3 regions of the Alteromonas sp. ABV4_515 genome follow, and region 2 is predicted to be linked to each of the others. Evidence: riboswitches for the same ligand, from Rfam matches in the RefSeq annotation. Region 2 holds a riboswitch; each other region holds the start of a gene.

Region 1 (5,872 bases), on a different contig from region 2:
ACTGTGTATCAAGCTGTCCATATACCGCCGTGGTGGTTGGTTCAAATTGGCTAATGAAGTCACCGTCGGCATAGGTGTATTCACGTAACAAGTTTTGTTCACTGTGATTAATGCGCGCACCAACAACCCAAGTCGTGGTATCACCGAACAGTTTCTTATCATCTGCCGAGGTAAAACGCACCTCTGCAGAGCGTTGTTGAACGTCGCGGAAGTAGGCATCGAACGACGTGTATCCCCATGGATGGAAACCATCGTAAGTCCAATCTTCGTCGTAGCCATAGGCGATATCATGGTTCGCAGCGGTGGCAATCACTTCCAGTAAACCGGCATCCAGCTGATGATTCAAATGCAGGCTGATCCCCTTAGTGAGTTGATCATCAAATCCAGGTTCATCAGAAAGTGTGTGTCGGTTATTGTCCAGCGAAAAGGCATCATAACCATTGTTTACGTCGTACCAGCGCAGGTCGGCATTCAGGCTAGTTTTACTGCTAATATTCCATTGTGCAGCGAGTCTTACCGCACTTTCATCAATATTATTGGTGTCGTCACGCTCAAGAAAGTCGTTCTCAACAAAGCCGTCACTACTGTTATGCACCCCGGCCAGACGAATAGCGAAGTCTTCTGACACTTGTACACTGTGTGCACCTTCAATACGCATTAGCGACGTGTTGCCCAAACCGAATTCAAAGTGACTGTCGTCTGCATCTGCGGCATGACTCACAATTTTCACTGCACCAGCAAGGGACCCAGCACCGAATACGGTAGCCTGCGGGCCGCGATACACTTCCAACTGACGGGTATCGAATAATACGCCAGCGGCAGCAAGACCTGAAAAATCAAAGTCATCAACCATAAAGCTGACAGAAGGATTAATGGGCTCAGCAAACTGACTACGCTCGCCGATACCACGAATTTGAATAAAACGGCCACGGGAAGCACCACTGGCAAAATTCACATTGGGCGCCACATTCAGCATATTTTCAACGTGAGAGGCCTGACGGCTATCTAAGCGCTCTTCGCCGAAAACCGATGCGCTGGCGCTGAGTTGTTCAAGGGTAGATGCTCTGAAATCGCCGCTAACCGTGATTTTTTCTATATCGGTGTCGTTATCAGCAAATGCCGGTGTTGCCAGAATGGCGAGGAGTAATGTGCTTTTTTTCATTAAGGATCTCTTCAGTCATCAAAAAGATCCGGTTTTACAGGCAGGTATTGAGGTAGCTAAATCAAATTTTTCACCATCCCTACGCCGGTATTATCCGGATCAGGTTTAAGGGTTCCCACACAATGGATCTCAGCCGCTAACCGGCACCCCTTGGCCTAATGCATTTTTACCGTTGTAGCAAAAATGCGCCTGCAGTCTAACAACTTCATAACCTGAGTCAAGCTGCAGAACACTGATCCGCAAACACAAAAAAGCCCGCCATGTGACGTTGGCGGGCTGAGGAAGTCTGACGACTTGTTATTTCTGGCGTCTTGCGCGCCATCCCATCAATCCCATACCTAAAAGGATGAGTGACATGGCGCCAGGTTCACTGACTTCAGTGATAGAGGCGTTACGGAAACGGGTTTTCATGTCGCCACAGCCAGCATTTAAATTACAGTCGTTAATGAATACGATGTCAGTGATGACACCAGAGAAGTAATCATCTAGATTGATGCTGAACGTTTCCCAGCGAGGCGCATTGGTGTATACCAAGTCCTGAATACCGAAGTTCTGTGTACCTGCTAGATTGAACGTGCGACTTGCATCGTGGTTCTGCTCACCGTTAGTAAAATCGGCAAACCACAGCCCTGCGATTTCAGTGAAAGGGTTAGGATTTGGATTTCTCGCACCAGGCAGCACTCTGATGTCAAAAGTGAAGTTGTACGATGTCGCTCCATTATCGAGATCCAGTTCTGAAATACCAAACGTATCGAACAGATTAAGCGTTACCCACGCATTTTCTCGTAAATTAAGTACGCCATTCGTGTAAACGTCGTAAGTACTACCATTCTGCTGATGCGCTTCTAAATCAGCGGTGGCGAAATCAATATCGTAAGTTGAAATTACGTCAGCGTTTGAAGAAAAGGCTGCGAAAAACGTGGTTACCAGTGCTGCAGCTTTGATGCTAAATTTCATTTTTTGAGTCCTTGAGCAGTGTTTGCCTGAAAGTAATTAATCAACTTCACTGCAGCCCGGCTGTCTTACTGGCGGTTGGTCAGTAAGACCCGTGGCTTTCCGTCCCTGCCTCACGGCAGGTTTGGCATGTTGTTGGGGGAAGTGACGTTTCCCTTATTCAATCAACGGTTGTAATAATACGAGGGCGGCGTAAAGCAAAACAGGACAGATCCGTTCGATCTTTGGGACACATTTGTACCAGGGAATAAATAGTGCCCTCCTCTGTCATGCAACCTGCATTTGCTATATTCTAACAAGCAGCTTAAAACATGGGAGCGCACGTGCATTACCAAGGACTTTTCTGGTCAGCAATTATTCGGGCTTTACTCAGTTTCAGACGGGATTCTGGTCTTAACAATGAGCGAGATAATCTTGCACTGGAATGTATTGCCAGCGTTGAAAGCGGCAAACTTGATGATGAGACCTTAGCAAACCTCTTCCACGATCTTTGTCCTGCGAGTCAGTTTCAACAGACCGGCCGTTCACTTATTGGTTATCTCGATTTCAATAAAATGAGTAACCTGGTGGTGTATTTGACTGCCAGCAAACATATCGACGACGCCATGCATGTATTGGGCAAGCATTACCGTCATTTAATGGGTGAGCAAGCCAATCTCACGGTGAAATCAGACGGTACCATTACCACGGTAGAATTTGCTTCATCGCCACACATAATACTAACGGAACTTCGGTGCTATTTTCTGCTGGCGCTTTTTCGTCATCTTGCCGGGCGCAAATTTGACTTTTCCCGTGTCACCATGCCGCCCATGAACGCTCAGCCTGAAGCGCTTTTGGCACCACTGAGTCACAGTGATATTCATTATGAGACTGGCAAAGTGCGCCTTTGTTTTGCCAACGCCTGGTGTGAAGTCGCGTCTTTTTACTATTCGCAATCGATTAAAAAGATGCTTTCTGCTGGACTGGAAGAAACCCATGACATTCCACTTAAGCAACAAGTGCGTGACGTTTTCCAAAAAGCAGCGAGTCCTGCACGAATCCGCTCGGAGTGGGTAGCAACTCAACTAGGGCAAACTGAATCCGCTTTTCGTCGTCAGCTTAGACAAGATTCCATTTCATTCAGTGCTTTGCTGAAAGAGTTCATCCATGATCAATCCTGTCATCGATTATTGAGTGGCCAGAAAACAGAAGATGCTGCTGAAGCGTTAGGGTTTTCTGACCGACGTTCATTCGAGCGGAGCTTTAAAGAGCATAGCGGTATAAGTGCCGGTCAGCTTCGTCAGTTGGGAAACCGACTTCGATTTCAGACGGGCAATAGTAATTTGCTGGAGGTGGTGGAAAATCTGCCTCCACTGCCCCACTCAATTCGTTCGTTGCTGAAAATGGATGCAGAAGCCATGACATTGCCTGGCGTTGTGTCTCTCATTGAAAAAGATCCGATATTTCAAGCTCACGTGATGAGCAAAGCAAGCCGCGCCGTGTACGGAACAACCCCCAAAAGCCTGGAACAAGCCATTGGCCGCAATCTCGGGTTAGGCAATATCCGAGACCTCGCTGTCATTTTTGCAGCGCAACAATTACTGACCGCACAGTGTCGATTTTCCAATATTGAAATTCTCACCGATGCGATGCTGCTCAGTTATACCGTGTTCCAACGGCTTTTTGGTTTTTCGCAATACGATGAAGCGCAGACAGAAAAAATTAAACAGTTGTTATTGTTCGGTACGCTATCGGTATTTTTAATTTTCCACGATGAATGTTTGTTTGCGGACGGTGCGTTATCTGGGTGGGAGGAAAGCGAAAGCTTTAGCGATTTTGTCGATAAAGTGAATCAAGATTATGGCATTTGTCTGTATGGCGCAACGTCGTTAATGTTACTCCGCTGGGGGTTTGCCAGCGACCTGAACCAGCAACTCTGGAAACTTTGTAATATAGAAGAACGTGGAAGTGCCAGCTCGGTAGCAGGGCAAATTTTGCTGTGTCATGACATTGCATTCACCTCACTGGCAAAATTAGGTGAACCGCAAACCTATGCGGCGGGAGACGGTCTAACAGAGGCTCAAATCAACACTCTCACCGACGTACTCGCAAATTGGAAATCTTCGGCAGCCTGACACAGGCTGCCTCACATGTGTGGGGGCTAATCAACCTGCAAGTTGAGGTTTCTAATTTCCTGCTCCGTTTGCGCTTCCAGCGCAGCCATGGTTTTTCCATGCGGTGTTGGCATTCGGGTTTCTGGATCGAGTGTTACAAACACAATATCGTCTGCCAGACAGATGGTTTTTTTAGTGGCTTTATTTCGTACCAAACAACTGACGGTAATAGATGTTCTACCCACCTTTTTCGTTTCCAAACCAAACTCAACAATATCACCCTGAAGCGCTGGCGACTCAAAAGTAATTTCGCCAATATGTTTGGTCACCAAACAATTGGTTTCTAACTGACAAGTTGCAAAGATGGCTGCTTCCTCGTCAATCCACTCCATCGCTCTGCCTCCGAATAATGCATTGGCATAATTTAAATCATTCGGCATTACCAGTCGGCGGGACAAAAAGCGCATTCGAATTCCTCTTAAACAATCGATAAACTAAGCGCAGGATTATACGTGAAAAAATGGCACATGGCCCAGACAGACCCAACTGAGTGGATTTCTCACCCATTATCATCGACGAATGGTTGCTATCAGCGACAACTGCTGCTGATCACGGGTGAAACCACCTGGTGTATAGACAAGGCTAGTTCTATCGTCTCGGGCTTGGCTGGCCAGTTAGATTGCTGCTGGATAGGCGATTTTGCGCCTGCAATGACTTTGAAGCACCGCTCCTACACGCACTTTAAAGATTTACTGGGCAAAGAATTCGATGTCGCGGTTGTCGATGCCGGAGAAACGTTTCGCCCGTCTGTGTTAGCTGCCATAGCTGGAACTGTTCGACAAGGCGGCACAACCATCCTACTTTGTCCGCCACTTGAAACCTGGGCACAGCATGAAAGTGTGCTAAACCCGCACTTCCTGAGTCACGGTTCCGAAATACACAAGAGTCAATACATTAGCTATTTGGCCGACTTGTTAGTACACGCAGATTTCGCAGGCAGGATTACCTCAACAACCGAAATACTGCCGTTACCGCAAGAGGTAAAAAATAAAGGATTAACCGACGGTTTATCGTTAACGCCCGACCAGCAAAATATATTTAACGCCATCACCGCAGAAAACGTAAACAAACAAAGTTGTAGATGTATTATTGCAGCAAGAGGAAGAGGTAAATCCACGCTGGCGGGCCACATCGGCGCTCATTTCACCAATGCCGGGCGAAGTGTCATGCTGTCGGCTCCATCCCTCTTATCGGTTAAAACATTGGAGCGCGTGGCTGAAAGCCTGATAGAAGACCCCGCTCTATCCCTTGAATGGATGGCACTCGATAATCCGAAGTTACGCGAAGCTATCTATGATGTGTTGATCATTGATGAAGCTGCATCAGTGCCGCTACCGGTGCTAAATGAATTGATTGATAGGCCTGGATTAACACTTCTTAGTACCACTACAGATGGATACGAGGGCAGCGGACAGGGCTTTCGTACCAAGTTTTTAAAACACAGGAATATACCTGTTTTTACACTTCGCCCCCCATTAAGATGGTCTGAAAATGACCCTCTGGAAAAACTCGTTGATACATTAATATTTGCCAGTCCTGAGCAGAGAACCATACCAGCCACAGTCGGCACTGCTCACTTCAATAAAGACAAGTCAGAAGAATT
Region 2 (5,872 bases):
GCTCAGAGATAAAAGGCTTATCTACCAGCACAGCGTCATCTTTGTAGAGTTGCTGCAATGCGGCGGCATCATTGCTATTTACAGCCTGATGCAACGCCTGTAATTGCTGGGATATTGGGTGGTTCATGATCTGTCGTCTCCTGATTTATAACCACGAAGACGAACAAAAAACCCGCCTTCGCGGCGGGTTTTAGTTAATTTATTTACGTACTAGCAAACCCGCCCATTTCTAAGAATAGCGAGTAGAATAATAAGAGCGATGTTAGTTGCCTTGATAGCGCTGGTAGTAAGGTTCATTATTTTTCCGGTACGTGATGCCTAAAAGGTAAGCGTTATGGCATGTGGAGTCAAATGGCTTTTTAACCTTTTTCCGCCACTTCATCAACAAAGCTGCCTAACATCATAATCATCTGCCGGAACAGCGGGTTTGCCTGCGGTGCGGCACAGTTGTCTCGCAAGTCCACGTTGCTATCGTCGAAATGCATGTCTACCACCATTTTGCTGTTAACTACGACATCGGCATGGCAAGTTTTAAAGCTCTCATCAATAACAAAGAAGGTATTTGTTTTGGTGGTCGTGTGCGCCATCAAGGTCTCAATTCCCACAATGGGCGTAGTGGTATCGGCCTGCGAATGGGCTGCAAATACCGGTATATCGATGGTCTTACCCTCTTCGTATTGTTCGCGTATATCGTTAATGACATCCATTAACTCCAACCCAGAGAAGCTGGCGATTGTCGGATATTTATATGGATTAGGCCCTTGGGTGACATAGGTACCGTCGATCATCCGTGCAACCAGGCTAATTCCCCAGATTTTTGACAACCGCTCTACCCCGCTATCCAGCGCCAGTGCACCAGAGAATAACATTAGCCCTTTGATATTATCCGGGTGATGAAGATAGTGCTGTACCGACAGCGCCCCACCGGTCGAAAAACCGCCGAGGAAAATTTCGTCGCCAAACTGGGGAGCCAGCGCCATAACATCATTCAAATGTGCAGCCCAGCGCTCATCGAGTTGGCTGTCACTCATTTCGTCGTCGGCTTCTAGCTGACCATGCCCGACGTTCAGCGGCACAATCACGTTAAACCCTTTGTCATACAGGAAGCGGGCAATGCCCGTCATATAAAAGGGCGAGTCACTCAGGCCGTGGAGCAGTACGGCCACTTTCGCGGTTTTATTTCCGTGATGAAGGATATAAGGCGCATTTCCATCGTTTCGCAGAGCCGGTGAACACACATCAAAACGCGTCACTGAACGGTTCATACAGGCTCGCACCTGCCCTAACCGCTCTTCATACAAATGACTGAAAGCGGCGAATCCGTCACTCAGTTCGTTTTCCTTTGCGGTTGTTGTGGCGCTGATAACCAACAACAGTGCACTGAATAAGGCAGCCTTAGACACTCGCCTCTCCTTCTCGCTGGTATAAATATTGATAACCTCTTAATAGTAACAGATAAAAACCGGTTTAGGATGGTTATACATTGGATAAACGGTGCGCAGATACGGTTTATTTGTACCGGTAGTAAAGAAATGAAAGGTATATTATTTTATCCCTGAATATTCCGTAACATGCGGCGGATGCATTCAGTTTTGACTACTATCTCACCAACTGGTTACTGCAGCCACAATCGGCTGTAATGCCTGTAGTAAATCTGTTGAAAAAGGCAAAGCGGCGTGAAAACCCGTGACGCAAAGCCTCCGGTCTACCGTCTGTGTAGCAGACCACGATAGCGGGGTTACCGAACAAGCATAGTTCTTCGGGACTTAGGTTCACTTTTTCAGTCACATTCATTAGCTGCAGTGGTTGCTGTAGCGAACGTTGAGGAACTGACAATGATCGTGTTAGTTGGTGGCGAAAAAGGCGGCAGCGGAAAAAGCTGTCTCGCACAAAACATCGCTGTATATTTACGAACTGAAAAAAATGCCAGCGTGCTGATGGTCGACTGCGACCCTCAACGCACCACGTCAGACTGGATACAGGAACGCAAGGCAAACGAAAAGTTACCTTCGATTAACTGCGTTCAGCTATACGGAAAGATCCGTAATGAGCTTCTCAGTCTGCGCGAACATTACGATTTTGTCGTTATCGACTGCGGTGGTCAGGATAACCTCGCTCTGCGCTCATCCATGGCGGTGGCTGACCACATTCTTATTCCTTTGCGTCCGAAACGTCGCGACCTGAAAACCGTACCTCATATGGAAGACATTTTATCGACGTGTAAAATGGTTAACCCCACTATGAATGCGGCGTTCGTTATCACCCAGTGTCCTTCCCTTCCTTCTCTGGCAAGTCGCATATTAGAAGCCAAAGAGGTCTGCCGCTCTTTTGAAGTGCCGGTGTTGGATGCCGTGACATTCAGTCGCAACATGTATGATGATTCTGAGGAATCCGGCCAGTCGGTAATGGAAAGTGAGCCTACCGGCAAAGCATCGACGGAAATTCGCAGTATTATCGAAGAGCTTCTGTCCCGGGGTAAGGGGGAATCTTATGAGCCTTTGCAGTCTCAAAAAATCCACGCTGTCAGCTAAACCTGCGGCGCCAGTCAGTATTGATAGCTTTATTGATGATGCGCTCACCTACGCTGCAGGTAAGCCTTCAGGTGCAAAACTCTACGCGTTGCCAGAACCCGCACCCGTTGTTACACCGTTGCCTACGGGCCCCATGCGCAGAGCCACCTTCACGCTAACTGAAAATGCCATAGATAAACTGAGTGAGTTATCAGAAACGACCGGGATATGTCGTTCCAGATTAATCAGGATCTGGATTGAAAAACAAATTAACGGCGAGATAGCGTCTGTACTCACCGACAATACCCCCTGATTCTTCTGCCTTAATAACAAGGCAATTCACAATACGGAGTGACATGGAGTGCTCTCCGGCCACCCAGGGAAGCATTTACTGCTTCCCTTTGCTGTTAACTTTTTCAAGACAGGATGATGATGAAGAGTTTCTGGTACCGCAGTATTTTTGTTCTCACTGCGTTTTGTAGTGTTTGTGCTGTGGCAAATTCACAAGACTATGACCTGGCCGATAACACCACACAGGCATTCAGTAAGCAACTGACTGAAGAACAAGCTGCCTACCTGGCAAAAACCAGTGCCGATGCTAAGTTGGCAATTCGTACCCTCTCACTTGAAAAGCAACAGTTGGTGGCAACACAGGAACTCGCAGCACTCAGACAGCGCAGTTTGTATAATATGTTTGTATTAGGTTCGTTGGTATCAGCCCTTTTGCTCATCTTTTTATGCTGGGGGCGCTACGAACAATATCGTCAAAACCGTTTCCTTGCTGCACAGATAAAAGCCCGTACCAGTGAACTCGAATTAAAAAATACCGAATTAGAAGCGGCCAACAAAGCTTTGGAAAGAGTGAGCATGCGCGATCCGCTCACGGGGCTGAACAACCGCAACTTTTTGAATGCCCATCTTCCTGGTGAGATTACGCGAGTGCAGCACTATTACGCCAGTACCAAGCATCTACAACATGCTACCAAACAAGATCTGCTGTGCTTTCTGGTCGATATCGACCACTTTAAACGGATTAACGATGTATACGGTCACCTTGCTGGCGACCAGGTCCTCGTACAGTTCACTCAGGTGTTAAAAACGCTTTTTCGAAGCACCGATCTGTTAGTGAGATGGGGAGGAGAAGAGTTTCTGATCATCTGTCGGCAGGCCGACAGAAGAGAATTGACCGATTTGGCAAATCGATTGATTGAAGCGGTAAGGCAAAAGCGGTTCATTGTGGCGAACGGAGAGGTTATCCATCTTACCTGCAGTGTGGGGTTTTCGGCATTGCCGCTATGGCCGGAACGTTCAGCTGCATTCAGTTGGGAGCAAACCTTTTCTCTCACCGACTATTGCCTGTATGCCGCGAAAATTTCTCAGCGGGATTGTTGGGTTGGCGTGGAAAACGCGACTGGCGCGTTTCACCCAACAGATGAGCTTACGCCCCTTGCGCATAGATTTGGTATTAGCGGCACAAATGTCAAAACGTCGTTGAATAATCTAGCCAGCATCTACTGGCCAGATTAAGCGTTTATTGTAACGCCTCAACAACGAGGCTTCACGTATACGCAGACTAAACGCCAGTCTTAATGTCTTCCATGTGATATTTATCAATCAGGGAATACAGTGTAGGACGGGTAACACCCAGTAACTCCGCTGTTTTTGACATGTTTTTGTCTGCCGTTTGGTAGGCTCGACGAATGGCACGGCTTTCCGCCATTTCTCTCACTTCGCGTAAATTCAGCGTTTCTGGCTCAGCATCACCTCGCGGTGCCATTAAGCCGAGATCTTCCGCTTGCACCACCGAGCCTTCCGCCATAATAACCGCAGACTTCAGCTTATTTTGCATTTCACGAATGTTGCCAGGCCACTTGTGCGCCAGCATGGCTTGAATTGCGTTGTCTGAGAAACTTTTCGCTTTCGCGTTAAACTCTTCTCGATAGGTGTTTAGGAAGGTGCGCGCCAACAGAATAATATCCTGTTCCCGCTCCCGTAAAGGCGGAATGAAAATAGGAATTTCACCTACGCGATAATACAAATCCTCACGGAATGTTTCGTCGGCAACCATCTGTTGTAAATCACGGTGCGTTGCACAGATAACCCGAATATCAACCGGGATTTCGGCGCGGCCACCTACTCGCTCAATCACTCGCTCCTGTAAGAAACGCAGCATCTTAGCTTGCAGACCAATGGGCATATCACCTATTTCATCGAGGAACAGTGTACCGCCCTGGGCCGTTTCGATTTTACCCAGAGTGGTTTTGTTAGCGCCGGTAAATGCGCCCTTTTCATAACCAAACAGCTCACTTTCCAGCAGGTTTTCCGGAATAGAGGCACAGTTGATTGCAACAAAAGGCTTGTCTTTACGGGGGCTATGTTCGTGAATGCTGCGTGCAAACACTTCCTTACCGGTACCACTTTCTCCCTGCAGCAGTGTGCTTATGTCGGTGCCAGCAATCTTCTCCGCTTTGCGCATTACCGCTTGAATGGCATCGGAATTACCAATGATTCGGCCCATGGCAGGACGCGCCTTCGCCAAGATCCGGTTTTGGTGTTCCAGGTTGGCCAGGTTCAATGCACGCTGCACCAACAACTTGATGGTGTCTGAATCTATTGGCTTTTGGTAAAAGTCGTAAGCGCCAAGGTCGATGGCTTTAAGCGCATTTTCTTTATCGTTATTGCCTGTTACCACAATCACTTTTGTGCGTGGTGCCAGTGCCATAATTTCTTCAAGGGTTTTAAGCCCTTCTGACGCATTGGCGGGATCAGGCGGCAAGCCAAGATCCAAAGTTACAACCTTCGGTTCGTGACGACGTAACTGAGCAATAGCCGAGGTTCTGTCATCAGCAAAGACCACATCGTAATCAGTAAAGCTCCATTTCAACTGTTTTTGGATGCCGAGGTCATCGTCGACAACAAGAATCGTATCGGTCATTCTTAAAATTCCATAAATAGTATTTCGTTATGGGAACAATGCGTGTTGTTAGTCCAGTGGAAACACCAGGGTAAAACAACTTCCCTTTCCAACTTCGCTATCTACCGACAATTTTCCGCCAATAGATTGCATATAATTTCGTGCGTCATAGGCGCCAATCCCCATGCCCGCGTTTCCTTTGGTGGTATCGAATGGCTTAAACAAGCGCTGTTCTATAAAGGCTTCGTCCATGCCACACCCGTTGTCTTCTATACGCACAATTTGCTGCTGGCTGGCTGGGTCGCATTCGAGAGTGATGCGCACAAACCCTTCTGAGGACGTTGCTTGTTGCGCATTGCTTACCAGATGGTACATCACATTACTGAATTTCTCAGGATCGACCACTACATTTTCTTCGCTTTCTACTTCAATGGTAGGTAGAGGCTGC
Region 3 (5,872 bases), on a different contig from region 2:
TGCGAGAAAGTTGGCCTAGGTGCCGCGCGTGAAATGGCACGGTCTAATGCGAAGGGAGATATATTAATCTTTACCGATGATGATTGTTATCCCGAATCAGATTTCATTGAATCTTATAAAACTGTATTTTCAGACCAATCTATCTCCTATGCTGGTGGAAGGATCCTACTATGGGATAAAACAGATGCAATGATAACTGTCGATTACCGAGAAAATTCAGTTTACTATCCTGCCGATAAATTCATGCCAGCGGGAGTTCTGAAAGGCGCGAACATGGCGGTAAGACGACATGTCCTCGATAATGTCGGTGGCTTCGACCCTGAACTGGGGGCCGGTACTGATTTCCCGTGTGAAGATATAGATGTTATTGGTCGACTTTCCTTTAGCGGCTATGCTGGTTGCTACAGTCCTCTTCCTGTGATTTACCACCATCACGGGCGAAAAGAAGCAGATAAGGTCAAATTATCGGCAAATTATGATAAGGGTAGGGGGGCATACTATGCAAAGATGTTCTTTTTCAATAGAAAATCGTGTGTAAGTACAACTAAATATTTTTTGAGAACAACATGGCATGGCCTAAAAAGGAATCCGAGGCATCTAAAAACCTTGTTTAGAGAACTTTGCTCAGGTTTGAAATATTGCTTTATGCGTGTCTCTTCTTAAAAGGTACAACTAAAGTACTCCGTCAAGCTTGGCGGTCACAACAGTTTAGTCATACCTCAGATGTTGTATTCATATACAGTTGTTAACAGCGTTCCTCGATGCAACAACATATGCACTAATTTGTGTCAGAATTTTTGACGAAAAGATCATTTTAATCTATTTGAATGCATTATATCATTGAAAAGTATTGCGTTTTATTTGTGGCTCGGTTTTTGCTTCTTCGGTTCGTGGTATTGGAACTTTGATTTATTAGGAATGAAGATGTTTAGAACTTGGATGGTTATTCTTTTAGTGTATTGTGCTACACCGGTAGTACATGCAAGTATAATTAGCGTGAATGGTAGCGAGGTTAAACCGCTAGAAATAGACAGTTCTTTTAGTAGTTTTTCGGCTTTCTATGATTACGATACTTCAAAAAAGTGGTCGACTTCTCTTCCGTACGCAAAAATAAATACAGCGGTTTTTCTTGTTGCAGAGTTAAACGATACCCTTGCGCTGTTTGGATTCTTTGATGCATTTAGTAATGGAATCTACACCGGAAACGGACAGGCTACATTTGACTATACGTTTAAGTCTGGATCTGGCAACTACGATTTAGTCAATGATCCTAGCGATACAGTTGTAGGAACAACCATCAATTTTAGATGGTATCCATACTATGGAGACGGCTTCGTTCTTGCTTTAGATAAGTCTGATCTTATCGATCTAGATACTTTCGTTTATGATGTTGCAGGTCTTAATAGAGGCTTTAGCTTTCTGTCTTTCGATGATCAGGGAGTCGCGTCTGAAATTAAACTCGCTTCTGGTAATATGAATATAATAGTGAATACTGTAGACGTACCTGAGCCATCAATCTTTGGATTAGCCTTACTGGGTCTTTTCGGATTTGCATTTAATCGGAATAGTTCCAAACTTCCGTTGTGATAGCCCTTATCTCTAGCATTCAGAGATTCGCAATGATACTGGCATCTTTCAAGGTGTAATGTATGAAATCTAAGTCAAGGAATTAAGCATAATGTGCATATTTCTTTGGCTTTTTTTTCAAATCGCTCTCTGAGATATTAACGCGCTCGATTGGATCTCAGAATGTAAAAGTTTTAGGAAAAAAATTTACCGATGTCCGCAACTGAGATTATCGATCGCTTATAAATAAAAGGTCTACTCAGTTAAACGTAGAGTAGACCTTTAAAAATAATTTATTTATCTACACTTATTCTTTTTGTTAAATTTGTATAGAGCTGTTTTGTACAGTGTATAGTGAAAGATATCCCAGAATTTAACTTTCTTTGATGGAGATTTTCCATGCAAGAACGATTCTGCACTATTAATCAAACTAGAGTTTGATGAATTAAAAGTATTGAGTTTTGCTGCTATCAGTTGAGCATAAAGTTTGCTGTATGTGTAGTTTCTAGTGCTCCAAAGCATACCATTATAAGGTTCTCTGCCTTCTGATTTTGTACCGAATCTACCTACAACTTCATCTATATGATGTCCGTTTATAGTGATTGATTGATCTCTCCAGCTATTGTTTTTCCAGAAATCAACATTCCTATTACAGGTTTGGAAAGGACCTGTAGCCATATCACCACCAAGCTGATGGCTATATGGAGCTCCATTTTCTGTAAGCATAATGTAGCTATTGAGTATTAATCCGCTATCAGGACTTACTTCATCGAAGGTGCTATCTTCTCGGTTTGAAACCAGCAAATTACCGTAACCACCATCTCTGTTAGCGAGACCAGTATAAAACACACTGCTCGTACCAATCATTTCTGCAGGTATATTCTGCTCTGATACATTTTCAATATCTAGTGTAAATAACCCTGCATGGTTTTTCATGTAAAGTACCCCGTTTCTACCAAACGAAATATCTCCACCAGTTAAGTTTGTATCAGTGACTTCACCGATAAATTCAGCTTGCGCAGTTGTTGTGTCTAAGCGGTACACAAAGTTACTATATTTGCGAGTGATATAAAGATCACCATTAGGTGCAACAGCCGCTTGATCTGCGTCGCCTTCTGCTTGTGGCCCACCCCAAGAGACAAAGCCGATACTTTCTAAGCTAGTTGATTGTACGTTATATTTAAGTAGTTCTGTGGATTCAGCATAAAATGAATTAATCATCCATAGTGTATTACCATCTGGAGAGGACGCTAATACATCAATGTGATCATATTCGACTACACCATCTGAATTTTCGTTGATTTGTAGCGGGATAAGGGTTGCCGTTTCTGCGTTTGAATCGAGCTCGATTCTATATATGGTAGAAACACCATCAAATTGCTGCATTGTATCTGAGAAGTAGATTTTCTCCTCAAAACCATGATGGTTATAAGTAGCGCCGGCTGTCGTGGCATTTAATAAAAGTGCACTGCAAAATAACTTTAATGAGTTTTGCATAAAGGTTCCATTTAAGTGGTATTTAAGCATAGTTCCGTAAATTTCGGATTTAAATTTTAATACCGACAACCCGGCTATCTTAAAAGACCCGTGGCTTTGCGTCCCTTCATCACTAAAGGTTTGCCTTTTCGTAAGACAGTTAAAATTTATTGCTGAATTGTTACAATTGATTAAGGTTTAAGCGAGTTTCTAATTAAAATAGAAATTAAGATACAAATCTAGGAGCTAGAGTTTGTAAATGCGACTTTACAATTTATCAGGAGTAAAAACAATAGATTATGTGGTTTTATAAAGAATTTTTTACTACTCGCTTAATAGCGAGAATATCGTGCATCGAACGCATCTCGTTAGTGAGAAACAAAATACATCAGATATTTTATCAATGTAAATATTTCATTCGAAGCCTATGTGTATTGATTTTATTAAAAATACGTTCTTGCTTAAATCCTATCTGCACAAAAATTATTCTGTTTATTTGTTTAAATTGCAGTGTTCGGACCAGTTCTAGATTTTCAATTTATTTTTTAACGTCATTAACAGTACCTTTTTTTAAAGATAGTGTATTAAAGAATTCTCGTTTCATAGAGTAGTGTCACGCTATGTTTATGACTAAGTTCATACAAGTTACGGATTTATAAAGATTAAGATATTCGGAAGTAATACCCGAGTATTTTGTAATCATTCTTTTTTACTATTAATAGATTTTTAATTAAATATTATTATATTTACTGCGCCGCGTAGAGTGTGGTTTTGTAAGTTTGCGCTTGTTTATGGTTCCAAATAGCCTAATCGTCCCCGTTTTTGAAAAATGACGATCCTTACCGCACTCCTTAAAGATTTCTTGTCGATATTCTTTACACTGCGTAGATAAAGTACAGTAGTGATTTTTATAAATAATTGATTAGTAATCGTTTTTAACTTGTGGCATCAAATGTGCTCACACTTATTTAGTATATTTGAAGATCATCATTAAACTGGAGTACTGATGAACAAGTTAAAAAGTTTATTATCTGTTGTAGCAATGAGCGTAGGTTTTGCAGCAAACGCTGCGGTAATTGAGTTAGATGGCGCTGAGGTAGGTGCATACAATGTTGATTCGTCTTACACATCTTTCGCTGATTTCTATGGCCTGAATACTGTTAATCAGTGGTCTACTGCACTTCCTTACGCGCAAGTTAATACAGGTGTATTCTTTGTTGCTGAACTCAATTCTAACCTCGCATTGTTCGGATTGTTTGACAGTTATTCATCGGTTAACACTGATAGCGGTAGCCTGGATTTCGAATATTTATTCAACGAAGGTAATGGTACTTATACTTTAGTTGATGACTCTGATGAAATGTCTGCAGGCTCTGCACTTTCTTTCAACTGGGGCGATTTCTACGGCGATGGCTTCGTTCTGACCTTTAATTTATCCCAGGATATTGATTTAGATGCTTTGGTGAGCGACGTGACTGGCCTAGACAACGGCTTTAAGTTCCTGTCTTTCGACAGCAACAACCAAGCGACTGACATCGCACTGGCATCAGGCGATTTCAACCTGTCTGTAAAGGTACCAGAGCCTACGTCAATCGCTATTATGGGCTTAAGCCTGGTAGGTTTGGCTAGCCTGCGTCGCCGCAAAGCGAAGTAAGCTGTTAGAATCTTTACTCTTCATGGCCGCTAGATTAGGCCCTGAGAGTAATAAATAAATTTGAAGGGCCAGTATGATTTACTGGCCTTTTTTGTATCTGGCGTTACTCACTGCTTTCAATAACTGCGTGGCAGTAAACGGCTTACTAATATAATCATCCATGCCTGCCGCTTCACAACGCTCTCTATCACCTTTCATGGCATTGGCCGTTAGCGCAATAATAGGTACTTCTTTATATCGCTCACCGGCTTCACCAGCGCGGATGCGCCGTGTAGTCTCAAACCCATCCATTTTTGGCATGTGGCAGTCCATTAAAATCACATCGAACTGCACTTTAAGTCGTTTCAGTGCTTCCAGCGCTTCTACACCGTTTTTGGCGGTTAGCGTTTTGTGTTCGCTTAAATGTTCCCGGGCGATAAGCTGATTAATTTCGTTGTCTTCCACAATCAGTATGCGGCTGGGTTGAAGCGTAACTTCTGACTCGCTGTGCTTAGTTGTGTCCGGTGTGACAATGTAAGCTTCGTAGGCGGGTCTGGAAACGGCTACGGTGAAGATGAATTTACTGCCTTCGTCTTTGCGACTTTGTACGGTGAGGTCGCCTTGCATAAGGCGGCAGAGCTGCCTACTGATAGAAAGGCCCAATCCCGTACCGCCAAATTTTCGGGTGGTTGACGTATCTTCCTGCTGGAACACCTCAAAGATGCTGTCGAGGTTGCCTTCATCTATGCCGATGCCGCTGTCTTGCACAAAGCCCTGTAACTGCCATTGTTCGCTGGTTGTTTCTACAAGATTCATTGAAAGTAATATACTGCCGTTTTGGGTAAACTTAACCGCATTGCTCAATAGATTGCTCAATACCTGACGCAACCGTACGGGGTCGCCTTGTACCATCACATGCTCGGCCAGCTCAGTATCCAAATTAAGTTGCAGCCCTTTTTCATCACTGCTGATGCTGAACTGTTCGTACAAGGTTTCTAGCAGCAAGGGCAGGTTAAACGGCACATTTTCCAGCTTAAGTTGTCCGGCTTCAATTTTTGAGAAGTCGAGAATGTCATCCACAATGTGCTGTAAGTTGCGAATGCTCTCATCGGCCAGGCCCACATAATGCTGTTGTGTTTTATCCAGCGCGGTTTTGCTTACCAGTTGCAACGCACCAGATACACCATGCAAAGGCGT

The links. A riboswitch is a leader RNA that binds a small molecule or an ion and turns the genes downstream of it on or off. The one in region 2 is predicted to bind cyclic di-GMP.
Region 1: linked by a shared signal. The riboswitch ahead of ACXAGX_RS08870 (PEP-CTERM sorting domain-containing protein) and the one ahead of ACXAGX_RS05850 (AAA family ATPase) in region 2 are both predicted to bind cyclic di-GMP.
Region 3: linked by a shared signal. The riboswitch ahead of ACXAGX_RS17790 (NHL repeat-containing protein) and the one ahead of ACXAGX_RS05850 (AAA family ATPase) in region 2 are both predicted to bind cyclic di-GMP.

What each region holds. Positions count from the first base shown of each region.
Region 1 covers NZ_JBSWWZ010000003.1:256,834-262,705, forward strand. The annotation lists gene ACXAGX_RS08865 (TonB-dependent receptor) at 1-1,162, opposite strand, end outside; TPP riboswitch at 1,222-1,323, opposite strand; gene ACXAGX_RS08870 (PEP-CTERM sorting domain-containing protein) at 1,460-2,119, opposite strand; cyclic di-GMP riboswitch class I at 2,167-2,255, opposite strand; gene ACXAGX_RS08875 (helix-turn-helix domain-containing protein) at 2,440-4,230, shown strand; gene ACXAGX_RS08880 (acyl-CoA thioesterase) at 4,257-4,676, opposite strand; gene ACXAGX_RS08885 (GNAT family N-acetyltransferase) at 4,722-5,872, shown strand, end outside.
Region 2 covers NZ_JBSWWZ010000002.1:343,941-349,812, reverse strand. The annotation lists gene ACXAGX_RS05860 (YybH family protein) at 1-127, opposite strand, end outside; gene ACXAGX_RS05855 (alpha/beta hydrolase) at 360-1,403, opposite strand; cyclic di-GMP riboswitch class I at 1,656-1,746, shown strand; gene ACXAGX_RS05850 (AAA family ATPase) at 1,836-2,531, shown strand; gene ACXAGX_RS05845 (ribbon-helix-helix domain-containing protein) at 2,491-2,823, shown strand; gene ACXAGX_RS05840 (GGDEF domain-containing protein) at 3,003-4,037, shown strand; gene prsR (PEP-CTERM-box response regulator transcription factor) at 4,084-5,445, opposite strand; gene prsK (XrtA/PEP-CTERM system histidine kinase PrsK) at 5,494-5,872, opposite strand, start outside.
Region 3 covers NZ_JBSWWZ010000007.1:311,550-317,421, forward strand. The annotation lists gene ACXAGX_RS17780 (glycosyltransferase family 2 protein) at 1-663, shown strand, start outside; gene ACXAGX_RS17785 (PEP-CTERM sorting domain-containing protein) at 925-1,587, shown strand; gene ACXAGX_RS17790 (NHL repeat-containing protein) at 1,864-3,063, opposite strand; cyclic di-GMP riboswitch class I at 3,125-3,198, opposite strand; gene ACXAGX_RS17795 (PEP-CTERM sorting domain-containing protein) at 4,049-4,696, shown strand; gene ACXAGX_RS17800 (ATP-binding protein) at 4,775-5,872, opposite strand, start outside.